3 regions of the Alicyclobacillus sp. CIJ1 genome follow, and region 3 is predicted to be linked to each of the others. Evidence: predicted binding sites of a transcription regulator. Region 3 holds the regulator's gene; each other region holds the start of a gene.
The links. The regulator LexA, encoded in region 3, represses DNA repair genes until DNA is damaged. The targets are predictions, from matches to a motif close to CGAACATATGTTCG.
Positions count from the first base shown of each region.

Region 1: the regulator LexA is predicted to act here: its motif matches at 5,050-5,063, upstream of uvrB (excinuclease ABC subunit UvrB).
Region 2: the regulator LexA is predicted to act here: its motif matches at 3,611-3,624, upstream of pcrA (DNA helicase PcrA).

Region 1 covers NZ_BAAJPH010000147.1:177,837-185,070, reverse strand. The annotation lists gene menC (o-succinylbenzoate synthase) at 1-192, shown strand, start outside; gene ftsE (cell division ATP-binding protein FtsE) at 368-1,054, shown strand; gene ftsX (permease-like cell division protein FtsX) at 1,044-1,934, shown strand; gene AC27E8_RS15625 (PDZ domain-containing protein) at 1,975-3,264, shown strand; gene AC27E8_RS15620 (flagellar motor protein) at 3,279-4,076, shown strand; gene AC27E8_RS15615 (flagellar motor protein MotB) at 4,054-4,869, shown strand; gene uvrB (excinuclease ABC subunit UvrB) at 5,144-7,135, shown strand; gene uvrA (excinuclease ABC subunit UvrA) at 7,161-7,234, shown strand, end outside.
Region 2 covers NZ_BAAJPH010000147.1:60,107-67,340, reverse strand. The annotation lists gene AC27E8_RS15075 (ISLre2 family transposase) at 104-1,543, shown strand; gene AC27E8_RS15070 (dioxygenase family protein) at 1,622-2,422, opposite strand; gene AC27E8_RS15065 (GNAT family N-acetyltransferase) at 2,509-3,063, shown strand; gene AC27E8_RS15060 (GNAT family N-acetyltransferase) at 3,074-3,577, opposite strand; gene pcrA (DNA helicase PcrA) at 3,687-5,957, shown strand; gene ligA (NAD-dependent DNA ligase LigA) at 5,999-7,234, shown strand, end outside.
Region 3 covers NZ_BAAJPH010000102.1:22,160-29,393, forward strand. The annotation lists gene iolB (5-deoxy-glucuronate isomerase) at 1-309, shown strand, start outside; gene AC27E8_RS06900 (tagaturonate reductase) at 341-1,777, shown strand; gene AC27E8_RS06905 (sugar porter family MFS transporter) at 1,907-3,304, shown strand; gene lexA (transcriptional repressor LexA) at 3,393-4,001, opposite strand; gene AC27E8_RS06915 (Cof-type HAD-IIB family hydrolase) at 4,076-4,867, opposite strand; gene AC27E8_RS06920 (glycine--tRNA ligase) at 5,033-6,427, shown strand; gene AC27E8_RS06925 (hypothetical protein) at 6,432-6,668, shown strand; gene AC27E8_RS06930 (bifunctional homocysteine S-methyltransferase/methylenetetrahydrofolate reductase) at 6,811-7,234, shown strand, end outside.

The DNA of each region.
Region 1 (7,234 bases), on a different contig from region 3:
ATGCGCTATGCGACCGATCTCGGCCCGAGTGACCGATATTTCGAGCGGGACGTCCTGAAGGAGCCCATTGCGTTCGTCGAACCTGGGGTGATCCAGGTCCCGCAATGCGCCGGCGTGGCGGATTGGGTCGACCGCGATGCCGTGCGCCGGTTTTCGACAGCGATCTGGACGGTTGACCTGAGAACGCTCTGAATCAAGTTCGCATGTTGGACACGATTTGCCAACAGGATTTTCGGCGTACGGTGTCGAAGTGGGTCAGTATGTGTCGTGGGGGTCGAATGTGCATCGGGGCAAAAAGGTCACACGTGGACAGACGAGAGAGAAGAACATGGTCACTACATCATGGGATGAGGGGTAGATCTGCACAGTGATTGAAATGCAGGACGTCTGGAAGGAGTATCCCAACGGGACCCAGGCCCTGAATGGCATTTCGGTTCGCATTCAGAAAGGCGAGTTTGTGTACATCGTCGGCCCGAGTGGAGCCGGAAAATCGACCTTCATCAAGTTGATGTACCGCGAGGAGCGACCAACGCGCGGGCACATCTTCATCAATGGATTCAACATTGAGAAGTTGAAAGATCGCAAAATTCCCTTGTTGCGCCGGACTATCGGCGTGGTGTTTCAGGACTTCAAGCTGCTTCCCAAGCTGACGGCGGCGGAGAACGTCGCATTTGCGCTCGAGGTCATCGGCGCGCCGCCCAAGTACATTCGCAAACGAGTTCGGGAAGTTCTCGAACAAGTGGGCTTGGAAGACAAGATGAATATGTATCCGCATCAGCTGTCGGGCGGCGAGCAGCAGCGAGTGGCCGTCGCGAGGTCGCTCGCGAACAATCCAGCTGTGCTCATCGCGGACGAGCCCACAGGCAATCTGGATCCGGAGACATCGTGGGACGTGATGCGCCTTTTTCAGCGGATCAACGATCTCGGCACGACCATCGTGATGGCGACACACAACCGGGAGATTGTCAACACGATGCGTAAGCGTGTCATCGCGATTGAGAACGGCGTGATCGTGCGAGACGAGGAGAAAGGGTATTACGGCTATGATGACTAGATGGCTGCGGCACGTGCGCGAGGGGTGCAAGAATGTCATCCGCAACGGTTGGATGTCGTTTGCGGCGCTGAGCGCCGTGATTGTGACGTTGGCGGTGCTCGGTTTTTCGCTGATTCTCACTTTCAATGTTGAACAGATGTCAAACAGCGTGACAGGGCAGCTCGAGTTCAGCGCCTTCTTGAACGTGAACGCTTCTGAGAAGCAGGGTGAGCAGGTGGCGCAGGAGATTCGCGCCCTGCCGGGCGTGGCGTCCGTGCAGGTGATTTCCAAGAACGAAGGGCTTCAGCAAATGAAACAAGAGCTGGGGCAGGAATTGAGCGACGTGCTGAACGCCTTCAAGCAAAACCCGCTCCCGATTCAGATTGTCGTGAAGCCGCAAGATCCGCATCAGATTGACCGACTGGCCAAAGAGGTGAGCGAGATTCCGGGTGTCGCGGCCGTGCGGGATCCGCACAAGCTCGCGGCTGCCATCTTCCGTACCTTGGCGGTTGTGAGGGACATTGGCATCGTATTCGTGGTGGGGCTCGTCATCACTTCCATGTTCCTCATCTCGAACACCATCCGCATGACCATCTTTCACCGCCGCAGAGAGATCGAGATCATGAAGCTGGTCGGCGCGACCAATTGGTTCATTCGCTGGCCGTTTATCATCGAGGGCATGATCATCGGGCTCGTCGGCAGCGTGATCCCGGTTGCGCTTCTCGTGTACGGCTACCGTTCGCTCTATGCGAAGGCAAAGGGTGTGTTCAGCGGGTTGGCATTTCCGCTTGTCCAGGCGAGTCAGATCGAGGTCAAGCTTGCGGTGATTCTGATCGCCATGGGACTTTTGATCGGCATGTGGGGAGGCGTCATCACCGTCCGGCGCTTTCTCCGCGTGTAGCATGGCCTTCTCTGCGGGCTAGAGAAAGGGATACGCTTCCATGCATGTGACGGCGAATGGCTGGTGGGCGCTCGTTGGCCTGTTGCTCTTGAGCTTTGTGCTGAACCCTTATCACTACTTGGCGACAGGCTTCGTGATTTGGGATCTAGTGAGAAACGTGCGCCGAGAGCGGGCTTGGTTTGGCGTGCGCGTCACGCGAATCGGCAAGACGCTTCTCCTGCGCTACGGCAGGGCGGTCGTCGTGGGACTCGTGGCGAGCTTCGCATTGCTTGCGGCTGGGGCTCAGGTGACGATCTCGTCCGCGCTGTACGTGTTCGTCGTGTCGATTGTGCTCGGCGTGATCCGATCACGGCTGGCCGCGGCGCCCATCGCCATCTCCGTGTCCGTTCTGCTTTCTTGGCTTGCGCGCGCCTATCACGGCGCTGTGCCAGCGGGACTTTTGCCTGCTTGGCGGGCCATCGTGGACATGCCGCAGGGGGATTGGCTCGCCATCGCTGCAATTGCCGCGCTCTCCGAGGCCGTACTCGGCCTGTGGGGGACGCGCGATGCCATCCTGCCGGCGCTCGTCACCTCCCGGCGAGGCCGGCGGATGGGGGCGATGAAACTCCAGTTCGGCTATGTGGTGCCTGTGGCGGTGTGGGTGACACCGTTCGCGCATCCAGCGTTGGCGTTCATCTCGGGCTGGCACCCGTGGCACGTGGTTTTGGGGCAGCCGCTTGCATGGTTTGCCGTGCCGCTCGCGCTTGGCTGGCACGCACTGCTCACCTCGTTGCGCGTGGAGCGGGCGCTCCACTACCTGCGCTGGTTCGACGTCATTCGCGGGCTCGTCTTAGCTGCGGGCTTCGCGGGTGTTTACATTTGGGACCAACAGGCCGCAGTTTATGCGGCGGGCGCAACAATCGTCCTGACGGAGCTGTTCCGGATTGCGGTAAGGCGAATGGATCGAGCCCTGGAACCTCACTTTGCTCCGGACAGCGAGGGACTACGCGTGTTGTACGTAATCCGCGGTTCGCTTGCAGAGCGGCTCGGCATTCGTCCGGGGGAACTCATCACGCACGTCAATCAAGCGCCTGTTCACACGGAGTACGATTTCCACTTCGCGCTGGAACAAAATCCGGCGTATGCGCGCTTTCAGATCACGGACCGACGCGGCGAACCCCGCCTGGTATCGAGTCCCGTGTTCGAGGGAGAGCGCCACAACCTCGGCCTCATTTTTGTCCTGCCCGGAGAAGAACCGGCACTTCGACTGAAGCGGCCGTTTGGCTTTCTCGAGACACTGTATCTGCGCATACCTGGCGGCGCGAGGCGTGATGAGACATCTCGCTCATAGAAGGAGGCGTTCGCATGGATTTCGCAACGGTACTCGGGTTGCTCCTCGGCATTGGCGGTCTTCTCGGGGGCTACATCCTCGACAAAGGAAACATCGCCGCGCTCATTCAACCTTCTGCCATGATGATTGTGTTCGGTGGCACACTTGGGGCGACGATGCTGTCGAGCCCTCTAAAGGTCTTTCTGTCTCTGCCGAAGTACCTGCGGATCGCCTTCTTCGCGCCCAAGCGAGATCCACGCGCGCAGATCGATCAGTTAGTCGATCTCGCCGTCATGGCCCGCCGAGAGGGCATTCTCGCGCTGGAAGACCATGTGAACTCGTTCGACGACGCATTCATGCGCAACGGTGTCCGACTGATTGTGGACGGGATCGACCCGGAACTGGTGAAGGACATGTTGCAGACAGAGCTCGCGCACATCGAGGAGCGGCACGAGGTGGGGATCACCATGTTCGAGGCGGCCGGCGGATTCGCGCCGACCATGGGCATCATCGGCACGGTGATGGGGCTTGTGCACGTGCTCGGCAGTCTGACCGACGTGAGTTCGCTCGGGCCTGAGATTGCGACAGCTTTTATTGCCACACTCTATGGCGTCGCGAGCGCAAACATCTTTTGGCTCCCCGTCGCCAACAAGTTGAGGGCGAGATCGCAGGAGGAGATGCTCGAGCGGGAAATGACCCTCGAGGGCATCCTGTCCATTCAGGCTGGCGAGAACCCGAACGTGCTGAGGCAAAAGCTGCTCTCGTTCCTGGCGGCGTCGGATCGCGTGGAGAAGAAGGCGGGGGTTCAGAGTGGAGCGGCGCAAGAAGCCTAAGCACAAGCAGAACCACGAGCGTTGGCTGGTGACGTATTCCGATCTCATCACGCTCTTGCTCGTGTTTTTCGTCGTGATGTTCGCGATGTCGACCATCGACAAGACGCGCTTCGCAACGCTGGCCGAATCGCTGTATCAGGCGCTGCATCCCGGCCAGCAGATCCCGCTGAACATGGGCACGACGGCGCTGCTCGAAAGCGGCGATCAGAACAATGGCCAACAGTTCCCAGACAACCTGCAGAACCCAAACAACCCAACCAACGCGACGACGCAGAACCAGCAGTCGAACGAGGACCTCACGGACGCGAAGCAGCTCGATTTGTTATATCGGGAAATTCAGCAATATATCGCGAACCATCATCTGACGGGCGAAGTGCAGGTCGTGGATGAGGCGCGCGGCGTGCAGATCACCATGCGGGACGTGGCGCTCTTCAACACCGGACAGGCCGTCCTTTTGCCCAAGGCCAAGGCCATTATCGAAGGGCTCATCCCGTTCTTCAAGCAGATCTCCAACGACATCGTGGTAGAAGGTTACACGGACACGCAGCCCATCAACACGCCCATCTACCCGTCCAACTGGGAGCTTTCCGCCGCGCGCGCCATGAGCGTGGTGCGCTTCCTGGCCGATCACGGCATCAACCCCACGCGCCTGGCCGGCATGGGTTACGGTCAGTATCATCCGGTGGCGTCGAACGCCACGCCGGCAGGCCGCCAGGCCAACCGCCGCGTGAACATCGTGATCCTGCGCAAGATCTACGCGCCTGGCACCGCCCCCGCGCTCCCCACCAACTGAGCCGCGAGTTGCGACGAATGTCGATGCAGAAGCTCTTCTTCTCCGCGCGGACACCTCTGTTGACTAGAGGCCCTTTCGCGCGAACAAGGAAAGGACGGGCCGAGTCCGCTTTGCACCCGTCGCTTCCGTTTTTTTATAATGAGTAGGTGATCTCACGCAATCGGATCGCGAGTTTCGGAGGGAACGTTTGTTCCCTTTTTCTCGTTCGGTGTGATAGAGTGAGGCTGTGTCCATCTCCGTCCGCGGATGAGCCAACGAGCAAGGAGGGCGAGTCATGTCCCAATTACCTGGCAAGTTTGAGCTTGTGACGGACATGAAACCTCAGGGCGATCAGCCTCAGGCGATTGAGGCGCTCGTCGATGGGGTGTACAGCGGCCTCCGTCACCAGACGTTGCTTGGCGTGACGGGATCGGGGAAGACGTTCACCATGGCCAACATCATCGCGGAGGTCAACCGCCCAACGCTGGTCATCGCGCACAACAAGACGCTCGCCGCGCAGTTGGCGGCCGAGTTTCGCGCGTTCTTTCCCAACAACGCCGTGGAGTATTTCGTCAGCTACTACGACTACTATCAGCCGGAGGCGTACATCCCGTCGACGGACACGTATATCGAGAAAGACGCGAAAATCAATGACGAGATCGACAAGTTGCGCCACTCCGCCACGGCTGCGATTCTGGAGCGGAACGACGTGCTGGTGGTCGCGAGCGTATCCGCCATCTACGGCCTCGGCAATCCTGAAGAGTATCGGCATCACGTGCTTTCGCTGCGGGTGGGTGCCGTGATGGACCGCAACCAGATGCTTCGCAAGCTGGTGGATATGCAATATACCCGCAACGACATCAACTTTACGCGCGGCACGTTCCGCGTGCGGGGGGACGTCGTCGAAATTTTTCCGGCCTCCCGCGACGAAAATGCGATTCGCGTCGAATTTTTTGGCGACGAGATCGACCGAATCTCGGAGATCAACGTGCTGACCGGAGAAGTGGTGGCGCGGAGGTCGCACTTCAGCGTCTTTCCCGCGTCGCACTATGTCACATCGCGCGAGCGATTGGAGAGGGCCATCGAGCGGATTCGCGCAGAGTTGGAGGAGCGGCTCGCGGAACTGCGCGCTCAGGGCAAGCTGCTGGAAGCGCAGCGGCTTGAGCAGCGGACCAACTACGACATCGAAATGATGCTCGAGATGGGCTTTTGCTCCGGGATCGAGAACTATTCGCGGCACCTCGAGGGCCGTGAAGCCGGAGAGCCTCCATACACGCTCCTCGATTACTTTCCGCCGGGGTTTCTCACGTTCATCGACGAGTCTCACGTCACCATCCCGCAGCTACGCGGCATGTACAACGGCGACCGGAGCCGCAAGCTGACGCTCATCGAGCACGGGTTCCGGCTGCCTTCGGCCGCGGACAACCGCCCGCTCAAGTTCGAGGAGTTCGAGCGGGCCGTGGGGCAGTGCATCTACGTCAGCGCCACACCCGGGCCCTACGAGCAGCGGCATCAGCAGCGCATGGTCGAGCAGATTATCCGCCCGACAGGGCTCGTGGATCCGGAGATTCACGTGCGGCCCATCAAAGGGCAGATTGACGATCTCGTCGGCGAGATCCGCGAGCGCATCCGGCGCGACGAGCGCGTCCTCGTGACCACGCTGACGAAGAAGATGGCGGAGGACCTGACCGATTATCTGAAAGAGCTCGGCATCAAGGTCCGCTACCTCCATTCGGACATCAAGACCATCGAGCGCATGGTGATCTTGCGCGACCTTCGGCGCGGCGTGTTCGACGTGCTGGTGGGGATCAACCTCCTGCGAGAGGGGCTGGATCTGCCGGAGGTCTCGCTGGTCGCCATCTTGGACGCGGATAAGGAAGGTTTTCTCCGGTCTCACACGTCCCTCATTCAGACCATCGGCCGCGCGGCGCGCAACGCAAACGGCACGGTCATCATGTACGCCGATACCATCACCGAGTCGATGCGCATTGCCATCGAGGAGACGGAGCGCCGGCGGCAAAAGCAGATGGCGTACAATCGAGAACACGGCATCACCCCGCAGACCGTGCGCAAAGCGGTGCGAGATGTGATTGAGTCCACCAAGGTGGCCGAGTCGGAGGAGGACTACGTGGCCGTGGCGGAAAAGGCGCAAAAGCTGTCGGGCCGCGAGCGCAAGGAACTTATCGCGAAGCTGGAGCAGGAAATGAAGGCGGCCGCGAAAGCGCTCGAGTTCGAGCGCGCCGCAGAGCTGCGCGATATGATCATGGAACTCATGGACGCGTCGTGAGGCGCAAAGGAAGAAGGAAGACGGCATGCCACAGGATTATATCCACGTGCGCGGGGCTCGCGTGCACAATTTGAAGAATATCGACGTCAAGATCCCGCG
Region 2 (7,234 bases), on a different contig from region 3:
GTAGGGGCTGCTCTCGGGAGGATTTTCCGGGGACAAAGAGAAGAGACCTCACTGAGCACAAAACAACCCGCGTTGCAGCGCGGATGAAGAGGTGAGGTCTCTGATGTTGAACATTCGACGCAGCTATGCAAGTTTCCTGTCGCTTGTGATGACCGCCGCCAGGCTTTCGCAGCATCCGGGGGATTTTGCGGTGCTCGAGGAAGAGATTTCGAGGGCGCTGACCAGTTTGGGGGCCGAGGTGATCACGTCGGTGCTTGAAGCTTGGGATGAGAAGCTGGCGGCGGAGCGTGACCGAAATGAGTGGGAGCTGGTTCAGTGTAAACCACGGACGATCGTGTCCAACGTGGGAGAGATTACATATCGTCGGCGTTACTACCGCAATCGAAAGACGGGCGAACGCCGCTTTCTGTTGGATGACGCAGCAGGTTTCGATCCGCGTCGTCGATTGAGCGGGAAATTGAGAAACCAAGCTGTCGCGCTGGCGTTAGATGTGTCGTACCGGCGCGCGGCAGAGATTCTCCAGACGTGGGTGCCAGACATCAGCGCGATGGCGATTTGGCAAGAGGTGCAGAGGCTCGGAGGGGAGAAGCGCGCCCGAGCGGAACTGGAGCGCGAGAAGGTATTCGAACAAGGAGAAGTTCCATCAGGGACGAGCAAAGTGGAGACGCTCTTTGTGGAAGCGGATGGCGTGTACGTGCGCGGGCGCAGGGCGGAAGATGGTCAATCACACTTCGAACTGAAAGTGGCCGTGGCGTATGAAGGCAAGCAGGAGCAAGGGCGTGAGCGGCGTGCCCTCATGAATCGGCAGGTGGTTGTGGGGACTGAGGAGGCCGAACGCTTCTGGGAGGGGGCAGTGGCATCGTTTGGGCGCGTGTGGGACTGGGCCAGTGTGAAGCGATGCTGGGTCGGTGCAGACGGAGCGGAATGGGCGAAGAAGGGCGTCGAGATGCTCCCTGGAGCTCGATATCGATTGGATCCCTTTCACCTACGGCGCGCAATAGCTGGGGCCTTGGGGCGGGAGACGCAGGCCTACCGGAAGGTATGGGATGCGGTAGGAAGCGGGGATTGGTCACAGGTTGAAAAAGTCCTGAGGAAGGCGGAGAGCCAAAGCGAAGGAGCGAAGAAGCAGCGTATCTCGAAGCTGAAGTCGTACATGGAGAAGAATTGGGAAGGCATCGTGAGCGATGGTGACGTGGTGAGTCTGGGTACGATAGAGGGTCAAGTGTTCCACCACGTGGCGCGCCGGATGAAGCGCCACGGGGCACGTTGGAGCAAGTCAGGGGCGGATGCGCTCGTACGGCTTGTCGCAGCTCGCTCGAATCAGGAGCCCCTGCGAGTGCGTAGGCTTTCTCGTTTCGAAGTACAACCGAACGAACTGGCCAATGGGAAGCGAGTGAACGAGGCCGAACTCACAAGGCATGCTAAGGAAGCAGTGAGGTGGCTTGAAAGGCAGATGCCAGCATTGGTCGGTCCGCACGCGGACCGACCCTGGGTGAAGTACGTCTTACGTGAACTTTCCAGGATTTCGTTTACGGTGGCCTAATCAATCTACCCAGTGGGGTCTTCCCCTACGACAACTTGACACGGCCTTGTGGAAAAGGGATGCCTGAGATGCTTTCCATCAGACAAGCTCTCCAAATGCATATACGCTGTTGGCGAGTGAGCCGTATTGCCAATCGCGATGCATAAGCCTCCCTTGTGGCCGCTCTTCACCAGCACCCATCGCGTAAAATAGCGGGATCAAGTGCTCCACGCCCCACGACGGCGCGGCCCACTCCGCATACGGCGCCTCTTCGCGGTAGGCAAACAGCGCATCGACGTCCCCTTCGGAGATGCGCGATTCGAGCCAGCGCTCGAACGCCTCCGCCCAGGCTTCCGGCTGGCCGTCCTCCCGGTTCCATTGAAGCATACGCAGGTTGTGCACCGTCGCACCGCTTCCAATGATCAAAACGCCCTCTTGTCGCAGGGGCGCGAGCGCCCGGCCAATTTGGAACTGATGTTCCGGGCGAAGCGCCGGATCGACGGACATCGAGACGACGGGGATGGACGCATCCGGGAAGATGCGAGACAGAATCGTCCAGACGCCGTGGTCGAAGCCGCGGGCCGGGTCCAGGCGCGCTTCGATCCCGGCGCTCACGAGAAGTTCTTGGATTCGAACGGCCAGCGCCGGGTCTCCTGGGGCTGGATATCGGATCTGGTACAGCGCCTCTGGGAAACCGTAGAAGTCGTGAATCGTGTCGGGTTGAGGCGATGCCGAGATGGTCTGACATCCTTCGGTCCAGTGGGCGCTGAACACGACGATGGAGCGCGGGACAGGGAGATCGCGCGACAACTGGTCCAGGTAACGTCCGTAGACACTGTCTTCGATCGCCACCATCGGGGAACCGTGGGCGATAAACAGACTTGGCATTACGCGCGTCATAAGGCTACTTCTCTCCTTGTGGGAGGAATTTTTCTTCTCCGTTCAGAATGGAATGCAGATACGCCTGATGGTCATGGGAGGGGACGATGTTTTACCAGACGATTGACGATGACTTGAGGCTTCGGCTGTTGGAACCCAGAGATGCCGACGCCTTGTTCCGACTGTTGGATGAGTCGCGCGCCTACCTGCGCGAGTGGTTGCCGTTTCTCGATGCCAACCAGAGTTCGGAGGAGACGCGAGCGTTTATTCTGTCGGGCCTCCAACGATATGCGGCGCAGAACGGCGCCGAGATTGGCCTATGGTACCGAGGCAAGATCGCCGGTGTGCTCGGGTTGCATTTTATCGATTGGGCCAATCGGTTGACGACCGTCGGCTATTGGCTGGGCGAGCGATATCAGGGCAAAGGCATCATGACCCGGGCTTGCAAGGCCGTGATCGACATCCTGTTTCGCGAATACGGCCTCCATCGCGTGGAGATCCGCGCCGCGACAGGCAACCACAAGAGCCGGGCCGTCGCGGAACGGCTTGGCTTCCAGTACGAAGGCTGCAAACGACAAGCCGAGTGGCTGTACGACCACTACGTCGATCACGCCGTGTACAGCATGCTCGCGGAAGAGTGGCGAAGCCTGCAAGCCCGGTGACGCTAGGCGCCTACCAAACTTTCCGCATCTCGATCTCGTCGTGCAGCGGAATGCCATCGAGGCCGAGGCGCGGAATCGACGGCTTTTGCTTCCGCGCCTCGTCAATGGCGCCCACGTGCACGGCGTGAAACCGGTAGCCGCGCCGCTGGTAGAATCGCATCGCTTTCAGGTTGTCGTTCGATGTGATGAGCGTCACGCGCGAGGCGCCGGCCTGTTTCGCCGCATCTTCCACCGCCTGCAGCAAGCGCGTCCCCACGCCGATGCCTTCCACCAGGCTGTTCAGGCTCAGCAGCTCACATTCTTCGTCCAGGACCACGAACGTGGCGGCACCGACATAGGCGCCGCCCTGCACCGCGATGACGGCTTCGACATCTTCCAGTCGGTACACCCTGCCGCGCGAGACCATCGTTTCGTCGCCCCATTCGCGGTTCCATAAGTCGAGGAGCCACTGTCGATCCGCCTCTCGCTGCGGGCGAATCACTTGAATGGTGTGGTGAGTCCGGGAAAGCTCCATGGGTTCATTACTCCTCGGCACCGCTCTTCGATGCGAACACGTGATCGCGTTCGTTGGACAGACCTGCTATACTGATCAATAACACAACGGTGCGTGCAAAGGGTGATGGATGGTGGCCACGGCGGGAGCGAGCGACATTCTGAAGGGGCTCAACGAAAAGCAGCGCGAGGCGGTTACGGCGACCGACGGGCCGGTGCTCGTCATCGCCGGCGCGGGTAGCGGCAAGACGAGCGTGCTGACGCGGCGAATTGCGTACCTCATCGCCGAGCGCCGCGTGCCGCCGTGGGCCATTCTCGCCATCACGTTCACGAACAAGGCGGCGCGGGAGATGGAAGAGCGGATTGAGCGCCTAGTGGGGCCTGTCGCCTCCGACATCTGGACGTCGACCTTTCACGCCATGTGCGCGCGCATTCTGCGGCGGGACATTCATCATCTGGGCTACACGTCGGCGTTCACCGTGCTCGATGCCGCGGACCAGGTCTCACTCGTCCGCCGTCTGATGCAGGAGATGAACATCGACGTGCGGAAGTTCGAGCCGCGAGCCGTGCTTTCCGCCATCAGCCAGCACAAGAACGAGCTGCGTTCGGCCGAGAAGGCGCTCGATCTCGCCGGATCGCCGTACGACAAGATGGTGGGCGACGTGTACCTGGCGTACGAGAGGCGGCTGCGCGAAAATCAGGCGCTCGATTTCGACGACCTCCTCGTAAAGACGGTCGAGCTCTTCCGCAAGGTGCCGGATGTCCTCGCGTATTATCAGCACCGGTTCAGCCATATCCATGTCGATGAGTACCAGGATACCAACCACGCCCAATACGTCCTGGTCAAGCTGCTCGCCGAGCGGCGCCGCAACCTGTGTGTCGTCGGCGATTCGGACCAGTCCATCTACGGCTGGCGGGGAGCCGACATCCGCAACATCCTCGAGTTCCAGAGGGATTACCCGGATGCGCGCGTGATCCGGCTCGAGCAAAACTACCGCTCCACCGGGCGCATCCTTCGCATCGCGAACCAGGTCATCCAGCACAATCAGCTGCGGCTTGAGAAGAACCTGTGGACGGATCGGGGCGAAGGCGAGAAGGCGAAGCTGTTCGTCGCGCCGGACGAGCGCGTGGAGGCCGATTGGGTGGCGGACGAGATTGCGCGAGCGGTGTCCGACGGGCGCCAGTATCGAGACGTGGCCATCCTGTATCGGACCAATGCCCAGTCCCGCGTGCTGGAGGAAGCGTTTCTGCAGCGCGGGATTCCGTACCGCATCTACGGCGGTCTTCGCTTCTACGAGCGGCGCGAAGTGAAGGACGTGATCGCCTATCTGCGCCTCATCGCCAATCCGAACGACGATGTGTCGTTCCTCCGCGTGGTCAACGTGCCGAAGCGCGGAATTGGCGATACGACGCTCGAGAAGCTGGCCGAGTACGCGCGGCAGCGCGGAACGTCTCTTTTTGAGGCGGCGCTCCACGCTCCCGAAGCAGGCATTTCGAAGAAGGCGGCGTCCGCGCTTCAGTCGTTCGTGGAGCTGATTCAGACGCTGCAACTCCAGCGCGCCTTCCTGCCACTGACGGATCTCACGGACGAGCTGTTGGAGCGGTCGGGCTATCGCGAGGCCCTTCGCGCGGAGCGCAGCATGGAAGCCGAGAACCGCCTGGAAAACCTCGACGAGTTCCTGTCTCTGACGCGCGAATTTGACGAAGAGGGCGTGTCGGACGGCGAGATGGGCGCGCTGGAACAGTTCCTCACGCACGTCGCGCTCGTGTCGGACGCGGATCTCCCTGGCGGGCGGCCGGGACGCCGCGAGGACGTGGACGAGGTGTCCGTGATGACGCTTCACGCCGCGAAGGGACTCGAGTTTCCGGTGGTGTTCCTCATCGGCCTCGAAGAGGGCGTGTTTCCGCACCGGCGAGCGCTCGACGGCGGCGAGGAGCTCGAGGAGGAGCGGAGGCTCTGCTACGTCGGCATCACGCGGGCGATGGAACGGGTGTACATGACCACGTGTCGTTCCCGCATGTTGTTCGGTGAGCGGCGCTCGTTCACGCCGTCTCGCTTTCTGTCCGAGATGCCGGCGTCGGACATCGAGCGGGTGGACGCGGAAGACGCGATGTTCGGCCGCGGTTGGCGCGATGCGCGCGCGGGGGCGCGTGCGCCCGTGCACGTGGCGGCCGATGCGGCGTCCGGGCCGCGGATGAGCGTGCCGAGATCGTTTGGTGCGGATTTGTCCGTGCCGTACGAGCCTGGCGATCTCGTCGAGCACCGCAAGTGGGGGCGCGGCGTGATCGTCGCCAAATCGGGCGAGGGCGAGTCGCTGGAACTCGTGGTGCGTTTTGACGATCCCATCGGCGAGAAGCGGCTTTTCGCCAAGTTCGCGCCGATTCACAAGGTGGATCCCTAATCGGATGCAAGCATCCCATGCAGTCCGTGATGAGGAGTGTGATGCGTGTCGTGGACGCCAAATCGGCCTTGTCCTTGGAAGAAGCGCGTGCGCGCGCCAAGGTGCTCCGGGAACAGATTGAATACCACAACCGAAAATACTACCTGGAGGACAACCCGGAGATCTCCGACGCGGAGTGGGACGCGCTGATGCGCGATCTCATCGAGCTTGAGCGCAAATACCCGGAGCTCGTCGATCCGGCCTCGCCTACGCAGCGGGTGGGTGCCCCGGCCCTCGAGGGATTCGCCAAGGTCGTGCACGAGGTGCCGATGCTGTCGCTCGCAAACGCGTATTCGACGGAGGATCTGCTCGATTGGGATCGCCGCGTGCGACAGGCGGTGGGCGACGACGTCCGCTACGTGTGCGAGCTCAAGATTGACGGCCTGGCCGTGGCACTGCGCTACCAGGAGGGCCGGCTCGTGCTTGGGGCAACGCGCGGCGACGGCGAGGTGGGAGAGGACATCACGGCCAACATTCGCACCATTCGCAACGTGCCGCTGGAACTTTCGGAACCTGTGTCGCTCGAGGTGCGAGGCGAGGCGTACATGCCAAAGCGCGAGTTCATGCGGCTCAACGAACTCCGCGAGCAGCAGGGCGAGCCGCTTTTCGCCAACCCGCGCAACGCGGCCGCCGGATCGCTCCGCCAGCTCGATCCGGCCGTGGCCGCGAGCCGGAGGCTCGGCGTGATTGTGTACCAGTTGGTGCGCGCCGAGGCGCACGGGTGTGAGACGCACAGCCAGGCACTGGACTACGTGGCCCGCCTCGGCCTGCCCGCGCACCGCGAGCGGCACGTGTGCGCGAACATCGAGGACGTGATCGCCTACATCGAGGCGTGGGCGGACAAGCGCCACGAGCTGCCGTACGCGACGGACGGCATGGTGGTGAAGGTGGATTCTCTCGCACTGCAGGCGCGCCTCGGCGCCACCGCCAAGAGCCCGCGCTGGGCCATTGCGTACAAATATGCGGCGGAGCAGGCGGAGACCACGCTTCGCGCCATCGAGCTAAACGTCGGCCGCACGGGCGTGGTGACGCCGACCGCTGTGTTCGATCCCGTCCAGCTCGCGGGCACCACGGTCTCGAGGGCTTCGCTGCACAACGAGGATTTGGTGCGCGAGAAGGACATCCGCGTGGGCGACGTCATTGTGGTGCAGAAGGCGGGAGACATCATTCCCGAGGTCATTCGGTCACTCCCCGAGCGGCGCACCGAGCCGCTGCCCGAATTTCGCATGCCGGAGACC
Region 3 (7,234 bases):
CCGCCCCATAAACACGACGAGTACATCCCGGGCGTTGAGGCGCTCATGGAGGAAATCTATTTCTATCAGCTCGATCCGCCTCACGGCTTTGGGCTTCAATCCATCTACACCTCGGATGACTCTATCGACGAGACCTACCGCGTTCGACACGGCGACGCGTTCATGATCCCGCGTGGGTATCACCCGGTCTGCGCTGCGGGCGGCTATCAATTGTACTACCTGTGGCTCATGGCGGGCCCCGTGAATCGCGTGATGATTCCGCACGACGATCCGGCTCATGCCTGGATCCGCGAGCGCTCGTGGGGTTGAATGTCGGACATTTCCGTGGGGAGACGAGACGATGCGGTTACACGCAGGCGCATTGGACGGGGAAACTCGCGCGAGCTTCGAGCGCGCGCGAACCATGCCTATCCGGGTCATTCAAATCGGCGAAGGCATTTTTCTGCGAGGCTTCGTCGATTGGCTTGTGCACCGCTTGAATGAGTCCGGTACGTTTCAAGGGCGTATCGCCGTGGTGAACCCTCGGCCGAGCGGCGCTCATCACATTCACCAGTTTCAGGAACAAGATGGCCTGTACACGGTGCTCGTGCGCGGCCTGCAGGACGGCAGGCCCGTGGAAAACGTGGAGCTTGTCACGTCGGTAGCTCGCGCCTTGGATTCGACACGGGAGTGGGCGCAGATCTTGCGATTCGCGCGCGATCCGCTCGTCGAGATCGCCGTGTCGAACACCACCGAATTGGGCGTGCGGTACGAAGCGATGCCGAGACCGACCTCGGATGCTCCGCCTGGGACGTATCCGGCGAAGCTGACGCAGTACCTGCACGAGCGGTATCTCGCGCTTGGCTGGCAAGAAACAGGCCGGATGATCGTCGTCCCGTGCGAGCTCATCGACGACAACGGTCAGCAGTTGCGGTCCATTGTGGAGCGCCATGCGGCGGATTGGCGGCTCGGGGCCGACTTTATGCGCTGGTTGCACGAGCGCGTCGAATTCTGCGACACCCTCGTCGATCGCATCGTGACCCCTTACGCTGGCGATCCACCGCTTCCCTACGAAGACGCGCTGGCGGTGACGGTTGAGCCGTACTACCTGTTTGCCATCCGCGGCAGCGAGCGGCTGAAGGCGCTGTGGCCGTTCGAGGACGTAGGACTTTGCGTCCACTACGCGGACGACATCCGCGACTTTCGGTTGCAGAAGCTTCGTGCCCTGAACGGCACACACACGGCGCTCGCAAACCTGGGTCTCATGGCGGGCCTCGAAACGGTGCTTGGGGTGATGGAGCACCCGACGCTCTCGCGGTTCGTTCACCAGCTCGTGCAGGACGAAATCGTGCCGGCCACCGAGTCCCATGTGACTCGTCCGGAGAGGTTGCGCGATTTCGCGCGTAATGTGCTCGAGCGGTTTCAGAATCCGTATCTGGAGCACAAATTGCGTTCGATTGCCACAAACGCCATCTCGAAGGCAAGAATCCGTCTCGTGCCGACGCTCCTGGACGCGGTGGAGCGGTTCGGAGACGCCAAGAGGCTCACGGCGGCCATCGCGGCGGTGTGCCTGGCGTATCGGCCAGGCATGGAACACGCAACTGAGCCGGATCCGGCTGGGCCCCGGCTTAAGGGGTTGTGGCAAGACGACGTCGAGGCCTCAGCGCGCGCCATTCTTTCGGACACCGAGTTGTGGTCCGCGGACCTGACCCAGGTGCCGGGCGTGCTCGACGGATGGACCCGTTTCGTAGACCTTGCATTGCGAGTGGGGCCAGTCCAGGCGGTGGCGTCTTTGTGACACGCTCATGGCTGAAAGGGGGTGAGACCGGCGTCGGGCGATTCGAGGACGAACCGAAGGCGTCCACTGGCAAAGGACAGGACAAAGGGATTCCGGCAAAGTGCGCACCTAGGAGGTGACTGAATCTTGATGCAGGCAGAATTGGCTCAGGCTGAGTATCGGCCGAATCTGGGCTATGTCGTGACGGTCGTCGTGATTGCATCGCTTGGCGGGCTCCTCTTCGGGTATGACACGGGCGTGATCGCAGGGGCGAACGAGTTTTTGAAGTCGGAGTTTCATATGAGCGCCGCGACCACCGGCCTCGTCTCGAGCAGCATCGATCTCGGCGCCATGCTCGGCGTGCTGATTGCGGGCTTCCTCGGCGACTCGTTTGGGAGGAAGAAAGCGCTGTCGGTCGCGGGCGTGATCTTCATCGCATCGAGCCTGATCTCGGCCTTCGCGCCGAGCGTAGGCGTGTTGGTGGCCGGGCGGTTCATCGGGGGCGTCGGCATCGGGCTGGCATCGCTGTTGTCACCGCTCTACATTGCCGAAATCGCACCACCGCGGATCCGCGGGCGATTAGTCGGGTCGAACCAGTTGGCGATTGTGTCCGGGATTTTTATCGTCTACTTTGTGAACGCGGCCATCGTGAGTTCGCATACCACGGCCTGGAACCAGACGACAGGCTGGCGCTGGATGTTTGCCATGGGCGTCATCCCGGCTGTCATCTTCTTCGCGCTGCTGTTCTTTGTGCCGGAGAGTCCAAGGTATCTGATGAAACGGGGACGCGAAGCGCAAGCCATCTCGATTCTGGAACGCGTGAGCGGTCCCGAGCGCGCGCGGTGGGACGCCGAGGAGATTCGCAAATCGCTCGAAGTTGTGCCGGATTCGTTGTTACAGGAACTGTCGCGCCCGGGCATTCGAAAGGCGCTCGGCATCGGCATTGTGCTCGCGATTTTTCAGCAGTTCACGGGCACCAACGCGGTGGGCTATTACGCCCCGATGATCTTCAAGGCGGCCGGCGCAGGCACCAACGCGTCGTTCTACGACACCGTTTGGATTGGCGCCATCAAGGTCATCTTCGTCATTGTGCTCATGCTCATCGTCGATCGCGTCGGAAGAAAGCGGTTGCTTGTGTGGAACGGGATGCTCATGGCGCTCTTCCTCGTCGTCCTCGGCATCGCCTTTTCGCTGCCGCACATGATCACGTGGCTGGTTCTCGCGCTCGTGTTTGCGCACACGATTGCGTATGAGCTTTCCTGGGGCGGCGGCGTGTGGATTGTGTTGTCCGAGATCTATCCGACCGCTATCCGCGGCCGCGCGATGGCTATCGCATCCTTTGCGCTGTGGTTCGCCACGTATCTCGTGGCACAGTTTTTCCCGATTTTGTTGCAGGCGATTGGCGGGACGTGGACGTTTTGGATCTTCGCGCTCTTCTGCATCGCCATGGCCGTCTTCATGCAGCGGGTCGTGCCGGAGACGAGCAAGAAGACGATGGAGAAGATCCAAAGCGACTGGCTCCAGTCGGAGCGAGGACGCTCTCTGTGACCGCCTGACGTATCTCGATGCCTGGTCTTGTAGAGGTGCTCTGAAGATGCGGCGAAGCAAAAGAGGCTTGCGCCGCATGTTTTTCTTTCTATCGGATCTGCCGAAAGATCCCGATGACCTTGCCCAGGATGGTTACGTTCGGAAAGTACAAGGGAGACATCGCGTCGTTTTCTGGTTGGAGGCGCACACGGCCATCCTCCCGGTAAAACCGCTTGATGGTGGCCTCGTCTTCATCAGTCATGGCCACGACGATGTCGCCGTTATCGGCCGACGTCTGCCGCCGAACAATGGCGAGATCTCCATCCAGAATGCCCGCATTCACCATGCTCTCACCGATCACGCGCAGCGCGAAGACCTCATCGCCTTTCGCCACGTCGCGGGGCAAAGGCAAGTATCCTTCGATGTCTTCCAGCGCCGAGATGGGAAGTCCTGCCGTGACGCGACCGACGATGGGAGCGAGCACGACATCCCCCGGTTCCTCGTCGTCCACAAGGAGTTCCAGAGCTCTCGGTTTGGTCGGATCTCGACGCAGATAACCCTTCTGCTGCAGTCGTTCGAGATGCCCGTGAACCGTCGAGCTGGACGCCAACCCGACCGCTTCCCCAATCTCTCGCACCGATGGCGGGTATCCTTTTTCGCGGATGTTTTTTCGGATAAACTCGAGAATTGCGCGTTGACGAGCCGTGAGACCGCTCACCGTTCCCACTCCCTTCGCACCCATTCTACCACGTCGCGCGGGAAGGTGCAAACACGTGTTCGGATAGGGGGATCTCAGATGAGCCCAAGTTCGGCCAAAGCGTCCGCTACGCCGCCCTCGTCGGCGCTTGACGTGACGCGTTTGGCCGCGCGCTTGACCTCGTCATTCGCGTTGCCCATGGCGAAGGAGTACCCCATGGTGCGGAACATGCCGATGTCGTTCCCGCCGTCTCCGATGTGCACGGCGTCCTCAGGTGCGATGCCCAGATACGAGAGGAGGTGCATCGCGCCGATGGACTTGTCGGACTTGCGTCGCTGGAAGTCGACGGCCTGTTCATGCCAGCGGTATACGTAGCATTCGGGGAACTCGCGCTCGAACACGTCGTCCCACTCGGCGGTCATGAATGCGTTCAGCTGAAAGACGCCGATCTCGTCCAGCCGATCGGCCATCCTCGGCTCGCAGGCGATGGGCGGGAAGTCGTAGGACGCGAGGACTGGAAGATATTGCGGTGGAATAGGCCGCAGGCTGAAGGCGTGATCGTGCGTGTGAATGATGGTCTGAATGCCGCGGCGCTCCGCCGCTTGTAGGATGCCGCGAACCACTTCGCGCGAGAAAGGCAGAGCAAAGATTTCTCGATCTCCGGCCTTTACCAAACCGCCGTTAAAATAGATGCCGTATGGGATCCCGAGCGAGGCCTGCACGTGCTGCGCATGAATGACGCTCCGACCCGTGCACACGGCGACCGGAATGTGGTTTTCAATGAGTTTGGCGACCGCCGCGGCGCTTTTGGGCACGATCCGGCCGTTTACAAACAGCGTGCCATCGATGTCGAGAAACACCATTTTGACGCGTTGCTTGGTTTTCACGAACTCTCCCCCCATGCTGCGACCGCTCGCGCCGGTATGAGACCAGTCGGAGTTTCATTATACACAACACCCTGCCAAAATAGGCACAGCGGACGCGCTCCGTTGCGCATACGCGCCGGCCTCGGCTATCATAGCCATATTGAGGACGAGCAGGAGGAACAGTCGATGCAGGTCACAATGGACACGTTGGTGTCGCTCGCAAAGCGGCGAGGCTTTATTTTCCCTGGTTCCGAGATTTACGGCGGATTGGCCAACACGTGGGATTATGGGCCGCTCGGCGCCCAGGTCAAACACAATTTGAAGCGCGCCTGGTGGCGGTTTTTCATCGAGCAAAATCCGTTGAATGTCGGTCTGGATTCGGCCATCCTCATGAATAAGCAGGTGTGGGTGGCGTCTGGACACGTGGCAAACTTCCACGACCCGATGGTGGACTGCCGTCAGTGCAAGGCACGCTTCCGGGCGGATAAACTCATTGAAGAGGCTGCAGAGGCGCAGGGGAAGTCGTTGGTGGTGGACGGCCTGCCGTTTGCCGAAATGGAGCGTCTGATTGAGGAACTTCAAATCGCTTGCCCTAACTGCGGAGCTCGCGATTTTACGAACGTCCGGCAGTTCAACATGATGTTCCGCACGTTTCAAGGCGTGACCGAAGACGCGGCCAACGAGGTTTATCTCCGCCCCGAGACCGCGCAAGGCATTTTTGTGAACTTTAAAAACGTCCAACGCACCATGCGCAAGAAACTGCCGTTTGGCATCGGCCAGTTTGGCAAAAGCTTCCGAAACGAAATTACGCCCGGGAACTTCATCTTCCGCACGCGCGAATTCGAACAGATGGAGCTCGAGTTCTTCTGCGCGCCAGGCGAAGACGAAAAATGGTTTGCGTATTGGCGGCAGACATGTATGGACTGGTTGCTCTCACTCGGGATCAAGGCGGAACATCTGCGGTTTCGCGATCACGCGAAGGAGCAACTGTCCCACTACAGCAAGGCGACGACGGACATCGAGTACCATTTTCCGTTCGGCTGGGGCGAGCTTTTGGGTGTCGCGAATCGCACCGATTACGACCTCAAGGCACACCAGGAGCACTCCGGGGAGAACATGATGGTGCAGGAGGAAGGCCGAGAGCCCTTCATTCCCTATTGCATCGAGCCTTCGATCGGCGCTGATCGCCTGTTTCTCGCGGTCTTCGCGGACGCCTACGACGAGGAAGAAGTGGCGGAAGGCGACACGCGCGTCGTTCTCCGGCTGCACCCGAAGCTCGCGCCTTACCAGGTCGCGGTGTTGCCTCTGTCGAAGAAGCTGAACGAACCGGCGCACCGTCTGTACCTGGACCTGATTCAGGTGTATAGTGCCGATTACGATGAGACGGGGTCTATTGGGAAGCGATATCGCAGGCAGGACGAGATCGGCACGCCCTTCTGCGTGACGTATGATTTCGAGTCGGAATCGGACGGACAGGTGACCATCCGGATGCGCGATTCGATGGAACAGGTCAGAATCCCCATGGAAGGCGTGCGCGCATGGCTGGATGAACAATTGCGGTCGTCGGGCGCGACGTGGTGAAGGCATGAAGCCGGCAGGATGGAGTCATGCTAAGCCGGGGGTGGGCCAGATGTCAGGTGAACACACGCAACATCACAACGACGACTTCACGTTCGTGGGAGCCCTTAGCCACAACCACGAGGTGGAGGCGTTTGTGGAGCGGCGCAACCAGATGTTGAGTTCGCGACTGGATGCGGTGGTTCCCTGGAAAGCATATCACCGGGCGAATGTGCCTCACGGCAAGAGGCAGTCGAACGGGTGACAGGCAACCCACGCCCTGGGCGGTCCGCTTCGGCGGATCGCCTTTTTTCAGCTGGCATGCCGTGCACGCTCGGGCATGTGGTACAATGTCGAAAATCTCGTAAACCTTTCACTTCTGGCGTGAACGAGAGGAAGAATCCGCAATGAGTGATGCAGTGTGGCGCCAGTGGCGTCGACCGCCCCGAGACGTCGAGGGCTCGCTTGGCGTTTTCGTCATCTTCGATGGCGCGATGTCCACCTATCTACACCAACTGGGCGTTCCCATCGGCACGCCGGTGGAGCAATTGAATCTGACTTCGCCCGATCTCGTCGCGCGTGTGCACCGCCGTTACGTCGAATCGGGTTGCACCGTCCTGCAGACCAACACGTTCATGGGCAATCGAGTCGCGTTGGAGCGCCACGGTCTCTCCGTGGACGTGGCAAGCCTCAACCGAAGGGGCGTCGAAATCGCGCGATCCGCCGCTCGCGGTGAGGCGAGCGTGTACGGCACGATGGGGCCTGCCATGGGCGGTTATCGGTACGGCGCGCTATTGCAGGACGACGAGCGCGATTTGCTTGCGCACGTCT